DNA from 3 places in the Sinorhizobium sp. BG8 genome. Region 3 is predicted to be linked to each of the others. Evidence: riboswitches for the same ligand, from Rfam matches in the RefSeq annotation. Region 3 holds a riboswitch; each other region holds the start of a gene.
What was found. A riboswitch is a leader RNA that binds a small molecule or an ion and turns the genes downstream of it on or off. The one in region 3 is predicted to bind cobalamin.

Region 1: another riboswitch for cobalamin. It lies ahead of bluB (5,6-dimethylbenzimidazole synthase); the one in region 3 lies ahead of F3Y30_RS15620 (CbtB-domain containing protein).
Region 2: another riboswitch for cobalamin. It lies ahead of F3Y30_RS07520 (ABC transporter substrate-binding protein); the one in region 3 lies ahead of F3Y30_RS15620 (CbtB-domain containing protein).

What each region holds. Positions count from the first base shown of each region.
Region 1 covers NZ_CP044011.1:3,172,172-3,174,428, reverse strand. The annotation lists gene F3Y30_RS15000 (diguanylate cyclase) at 1-860, shown strand, start outside; cobalamin riboswitch at 1,029-1,252, shown strand; gene bluB (5,6-dimethylbenzimidazole synthase) at 1,296-1,976, shown strand; gene F3Y30_RS14990 (DUF2865 domain-containing protein) at 1,998-2,257, opposite strand, start outside.
Region 2 covers NZ_CP044011.1:1,632,410-1,634,666, reverse strand. The annotation lists gene F3Y30_RS07520 (ABC transporter substrate-binding protein) at 1-816, opposite strand, end outside; cobalamin riboswitch at 1,075-1,309, opposite strand; gene F3Y30_RS07515 (DUF1127 domain-containing protein) at 1,592-1,729, opposite strand; gene F3Y30_RS07510 (DUF1349 domain-containing protein) at 1,928-2,257, opposite strand, start outside.
Region 3 covers NZ_CP044011.1:3,308,818-3,311,074, reverse strand. The annotation lists gene F3Y30_RS15625 (peptidoglycan-binding protein) at 1-584, shown strand, start outside; cobalamin riboswitch at 672-1,037, shown strand; gene F3Y30_RS15620 (CbtB-domain containing protein) at 1,081-1,257, shown strand; gene F3Y30_RS15615 (CbtA family protein) at 1,270-2,031, shown strand; gene cobU (bifunctional adenosylcobinamide kinase/adenosylcobinamide-phosphate guanylyltransferase) at 2,031-2,257, shown strand, end outside.

The DNA.
Region 1 (2,257 bases), 140 kb from region 3:
TCAGGAACGAACCCGTGCTGATGGTGACCGTGAAGCCGATTTCGGGAGAAATGCTCGAAAGCGCCTCGACCAGGCTCGGGCTCTCCGAACTGGGCTTCTCCGCGATCGTTGATCCCGACCCCGAACTGTTGCTTACGGCCGTCGGCGGGGACGACTACAACCCCATGGTCGCCTCGTGGCGGCCCACACGGCCCGGCACGCATGTGTGGGGCCTGGCGACCCCGCTGATCGGCGTCCTTGTCCTTGCCTTCATCGCTGTCATGACGTTCATCGCCCACGGATTCTCCAAGCTCGTGAAGGCGCTGCAGGAAAGCGAGGCGCGCCATTCGTACCTGGCGGTCCACGACCCACTGACGGGGCTCCAGAACCGTGCGGGGTTCGACAAGACCATCAGGAAGGCGCTCGGTACCACGCCGGGCAAGCCCTTTGCGATCTTCGCCATGGACCTCGACATGTTCAAGGCCGTCAACGACCGCCACGGCCATGCGGCCGGCGATGAGGTGCTGCGGACGGTCTCGGCGCGTTTCCGCGAGCGCATCGGAATGATGGGAACGGTCGCGCGCCTTGGCGGCGATGAGTTTGCCGTGTGGTTGCCTGGGGACATCGGGCGCGAGACGCTGCTGGCAATCGCCGAGGGGCTCGTGCGCGACGCACAGGTGCCGGTCGCCTTCGAGGGGCAGATGCTGTGTGTCGGAAGTAGTGCCGGGATTGCCTGCTATCCGGCGCACGGGCAGAGCGCCCACGAAATCGCGGTGACGGCCGATGCTGCGCTCTATGCGGCCAAGAATGCGGGCCGCAATCGGGCGATCCTTGCAGGGGCGGCCGAGCAGGCTGCGGCCAAGAGCGCAAGAGCCGCCTGAAAGCGCGTTGCGATTCTCCCGATTTGCCGCGGGTCTTCTCCCGAAGCAGGTGTCGACTTTCGAGAGACACTCACGAACCGACGCCTGCGGCGTCCGGATTGTCGCTTCTTACCCGCCGAAACGACATCCGGACGCCGCTTCCGAGGCTTGAGCCGGAATTGGACCCGTGTAGATATTCCGCCGTCAGGTGCCTGCCGAAAGGCGGGAGAATCGGGAATCCGGTGCGGTGCTTCGGTGCCAGGTCCGGAGCGCGCCCAGCGCTGTGACGGGGACGGCTGTACCGCATGAAGGGACTTGCTCCTTCATGGCACGCCACTGGTCTTTTGACCGGGAAGGCAGGTTCAGTCGGTCGATCCGAAGCCAGAAGACCGGCCGGACAATATGGACCGAACCCACGCGGACGGTGGGAGGTCGTGCATTGTTGGGGAGAAGACGATGCGACCTCATCCGGAGGACCAGATGGTCCGTGCGGGAGCCTTTTCGGCTGCCGACAGAAGTGCCGTCTATCGCGCGATCGAAACGCGGCGGGACGTGCGCGACCAGTTCCTGCCCGATCCGCTGCCTGACGACCTCTTGCGCCGCCTGCTTGGCGCTGCCCACAGCGCGCCGTCGGTGGGCTTCATGCAGCCGTGGAACTTCATTGTCGTTCGCAGCCGCGACGTGCTTGCCGAGGCCCACCGCGCCTTCGAGCGCGCCAACGCCGAGGCGGCCGCGATGTTCACCGGCAAGCAGCGCGACCGCTATCGGGCATTGAAGCTCGAGGGTATCCTGAAAGCACCGCTCAGCATCTGCGTCACCTGCGATACGACGCGCGGCGGCAAGGTCATCCTCGGCCGCACCCACAATCCGCGCATGGACGTCTATTCCACCGTGTGTGCGGTGCAGAACCTGTGGCTCGCGGCCCGTGTGGAAGGGATCGGGGTCGGATGGGTCAGTATCTTCAACGACGCCGACATCCGCTCGCTCCTCGGCATCCCGCCGCACGTCGAGATCGTCGCCTGGCTTTGCGTCGGGTATGTGAACGAGCTCTACCGGGAGCCGGAGCTTGCGGTGAAGGGCTGGCGCCAGCGCCTGCAACTCGATGAACTCATCTACGAGGATCGCTGGCAGGGGTAGAGCGTCCGGCGCTGCGGAAGATCAGTGTACGCCCGGCTCGGCGGGATTCCTGAGGTCGATGGCCGATTCGTTTTCGGGGAGGAAGGTCGGACCGACGGTCCTTACCTTTCGCGACGCGGGATCATAGGGGCGCTCGATGATTTCCTTCTTGGCCTCGGCGGGCTTCGGCACGGGTTTCGAGCGGATGGTGGTGACGGACCCCGTTCCCTCTTCCACGAGATGACCCGTGGCTGTCGCCTGGTCCTGGTTCCTGCCGGCAAGGGCGTTTTCCTGCTGGAGGA
Region 2 (2,257 bases), 1.7 Mb from region 3:
AAACTGACGCTTGACCTCGACGTCATCCGCCGGAAAGCGGCGGCGCTCCATCTTGCCCGCAACGATGATCGTCGGGTCGGACTTGGCGACGGTTTCCCATCCGACGGTCGGCCATTCCTCTTCGCTGTCGATGACATTCTGGATGCCGAGGGCCGACATGATGTAGCCGGGCGCGCCGTTCCTGCCGGCGACGTAGGGATCGATGTCGAGTTCGGCGCTCGAGAACCAGAACACGGCCGAGAGTTTGCCGTTCGCCGAAGCGATCTTCCTGCGTGCCGCATCCTCGCGGGCCTTAAGCCCCGCAACCAGCTTCTCGCCGCGTTCCTGCACATTGAATATCTGCGCCAGGTCGGCGATTTCCTGGTAGATCAGGTCCATGGTGAAGACCGTGTGGCGCACGCCATCGCCTCCACCGCTATTGTCCTTGCCGATGCAATCGGCAGGCGAGGTGTAGACCGGAATACCCAGTTCCTCGAATTGCTCGGGTTTCGCGACGATACCCTCCGGCCCCACATGCCACTGGAACTGGGCCGTGACGATGTCGGGCTTCTTGGCAACCACGCTCTCGAAGCTCGGATCGTTGTCGGCAAGTCGCTCGACCTTGGCATTGGCCTCCTCGAAGCCCTTGATGACCGGCCCAATCCACACCGCGGTGCCGACCATCCGGTCCTGAAGACCAAGGAGGTACATGATTTCCGCGCTGCTCTGGCCGATTGCAACGGCACGATCCGGAGCCTTCTGGAAGGTCACCGAACGCCCGCAATTGTCGAGGCGCAGCGGGTAGGTCGTTTCGGCCGCCAGGGCAGAGGCCCCCATCGACGTCAAAAGGATGGATACAGCACAAAGGCTGATGCCAACGGATTTTCTAAGAATGGTTTTCACAGGTGGATCTCCCCAGATCGGCAAGCCGGCCGCGAACGAAGCGGACCGGCTCGGTCACGGACAGGCAATGTCAGTCCGCGATTTGCGTGGTTGAAGAAGTCAACGAACGGGGAAAAACAGAAGCAGCAAGGCGCACGGCGGCGCAAAAGTGGGTCATGGCGTATCCTGTTCCGGGCATCCCCGCCCGTGACATTGGAGTGAACTCATGACGGCAGGTCTCCTGGCTCGCGGATATCTGCCTCCCATCTGCCTTCCCGCGATCTTCAACTCGCAGTGGCATGACGCTGATGCGTCACGAGGATGGGCGACAATCCGCTTACAGTTGCGGGGGCAGCCACGGTCTTGGTCCCATTCGGGTCTTCCGCACCGTGTTCCCTATTAATCCCGTCGGAGTCATCGTCGGGGAACCGTCGCCGACCACATAACGGCCCGGCATGGCGGAGGTCAAGCCGTATCGGCGAAGGTCGCAGACAGGATTCCGGTTTCTTTTCACGCATATAGAGGGACCATAGCGAAGGACCCGGGCCGCAGATGGCGCCGTATGGTTTCCGCGCGTCGGCAGGGCCCGGAGCCTCGGGGGGGCGCGCTCTACGACGTCATCCGGGTCGGGCAATCCGACAACCGGGCATAAAAAAACCTCCGGTTGGCCGGAGGTTTGGCGGTCGGCGAGGCGCTTGCCAGTTGTGACCGGCTGCGACTTCTCGCGATATCAGCGGCCGTAGACGGCAGCGCGGATCTGGGAACGGGAGATCCCGAGGTCGCTCAGCACGTGGTCGTCCATGGACTGGAGTTCACGGACAGCCTTGCGAAGCTTTGCATATTCAACGATCTTCTGACGAATGTTCATTTTTCTTCTCCTTTTCAACTTGACGCTCAAATAGGCATTATTTCGCACATGCGGTAGGCATTCGATTGCAAATTAGGCATGCAAGAATCGAATAGCTCCGCCGCAATCCGGACGCAAAGACTGCGGATGGGTAATACCACTGCCCTCGGTCACGAGCGGCCTGCACTCGCAGGCGAGCCAGTCTCACACGTTTTGCGCTTACTCTGCGTGGAGGTTCCGTTCGATCGGCGGACCGACCGCAATATCTCGGAACGTTGCCTCGAACCCCTCCCGCTCGGGTGAACAGGCCATCACTCCAACTTCGGCGTCATCTGCGGCGAAGGGGCAAAGCCTTGCCAGTTGCCAGTGGGCCTCACCGAAACGGAACTGAACCCGCACGGCGTCGCCATGGCGTGTAAGCCGCACAAAGAGGGGATCGGTCGGACCGACGTCCGGGAGCGGAACAACAGACCAGTCGGACACTCCGCGCGTGACCACGACGCTGAAATGCATCAGACCGTCCGTATATTCGATTCCGCACTTGATCCA
Region 3 (2,257 bases):
ACCGCTGGGAGAAGGCCGTTCTCGATGGAAAGCCCAAGGCCTTCGAGGCCTATCTCGAGACCTATCCGCAGGGTCGCTTCGCCGGAGAGGCACAACAGAGGCTGAGTGCTCTCGAACGGCGCAAAAACGATGGTGCGGAAGCGCAGGGTGACGACAGTGCCAATGATGTGATCGCGACCGCGCCGCTGCGCAAGCGTGAGACCGCACGGGCCTATGTCGACAGCCGGGAGGCTCATCTCTCTCCGGGTAATCGCGTGCAGGCGCAGCGCTGGCTGAGCCTTCTCGGGTTCGAGACCTATGGCGCGGACGGCGTCTTCGGGCCGCGCACGCGGTCGGCGATTGCGGGGTGGCAATCCTCCAACGGCTTTGCTGCTGACGGATATTTGAGCCGCAGGCAGTTCCGGGCACTTCGCGAATCGGCGCAGTTCGTCGCCCGGCGCAATACCTACAGGGAACCTCCTGCCTACGATCGCCGCTACGACGTCTACGAAGGTCCGGTCGACGGCTACTACGAGGGTCCTGTCGACGGCTACTATGACGGCCCAGCCTATGGCGGCAGTGTGATGGTCATTCCCGGGTACTGACGCTCGGGATGACGAGCGTGGTTCAGGCGCTATCGGCAAAGGCGGTGGCGCGCGGTGTCGATTGACTTCCGACCCACGCAGGCATAATCATCCAATCAATTGGATGGTTCTCCGATCCGGAAACGGAATGGAGAGTAAATGGGAATGTGAGAGGGTGGACCCATATCGGGCACTGCAATCACAGCCGACCCCGCGACTGTAGAGTGGCGAGGGATTTCCATCCGGCGTTTCGGAAAGGCGGCGCGGAGACATGGTGTCCCCGGGTTGGCCAAACCGGATCATCGGAAAAGCCACTGGGTGGCATTGTGATAAACCGGGCTGGACGCCTCTTTTTCTACGAATCGTCCGCCTTTCGCAATGCGATCACACCCGGGAAGGCGAGGAAGTCCCGCCGGTGCGTTCGCGCACCTGACGCCGCGAGCCAGGAGACCTGCCAACCAATGAAGGGCATGGTGCCCGATTGGGGGTTCTCCCCGTTGCCAGCACGGAGGTTGTCATGGCTGCGTCTACTACGTCTACCCTTTCTCTTTCTCTCAACGATCGTCTGCTCGCCGGTCTCGCCGCTCTTCTGATCGGTGGCTTCCTGGTGTTCGGGGCGGGGCTCGCCAATTCGTCTGTTCTGCACGACACGGCGCACGACACCCGTCACTCCTACGGCTTTCCCTGCCACTAAGGAGTTTCCATCATGATCGTCAAATATCTCCTGGCCGCTCTGGTGGCCGGGCTGTTCTCTGGCGTGCTGATGACGGCCGCCCAGGAGTTTCGCGTCGTTCCGCTGATCCTCCATGCCGAGGAATACGAGGGCAAGGAGCCTGCGCCCGCCGCGGGCGAAGTGCAGGAGCATTCGAGCCTGTCCCTGGGTGCGATCATCGGCGAAGCAGTCTCCTACTTCTCGCCGGTGACTCCCGCCTATGCGCATGAGGGCCACGAAGAAGAAGAGGGAGGCATCATGTTCGGCATGAGCCGCTTCTCCGGAACGCTTCTCGCCAATTTGGTGACGGGTGCCGGGTTTGCCCTGCTGCTCGCGGGCGTCAGCCTCGTAACCGGCAATGCAATCACCCTTTCGAACGGCGCGCTGTGGGGCGCGGGCGGCTGGCTTGCAGTCCATATGCTTCCGGCGATCGGACTGCCTCCTGAATTGCCGGGCTTCCCGGCCGCAGAACTTGCAGATCGGCAGGTCTGGTGGATTGCGACGGTCGTTCTTTCCGCCGTCGGCATCTATCTGCTGTGCCTCAAGAGCGGCCTTGTCGCGAAGATCGCCGGTGTCGTGCTCATCGCCGCGCCACAGGTCTATGGTGCACCGCAGCCGACCGACATCGCAAGTGCGGTACCGGCAGTCCTCGGAGCCGAGTTCGCAGTCGCCGCACTCGCCACGACGCTGTTCTTCTGGATCGTTCTCGGCCTGTCGCTTGGCCTTGCCAACGAGAAGATTGCGAAGGCAGCCTGATGACCAGCGTATCGCCCGGGGCCGTCCTGGTTCTGGGCGGTGCGCGTTCCGGCAAGTCGTCCTTTGCCGAGGGGTTGGTCCGTTCGAGCGGCCTTGCCATGCACTACATCGCGACGGGACGTGCCTGGGACGATGAGATGCGGACGCGGATCGATCAGCACCGGGCACGGCGCGGCCCCGACTGGGTCTCCCACGAGGAACCCCTCGAGCTGGCGGAGACCATCGC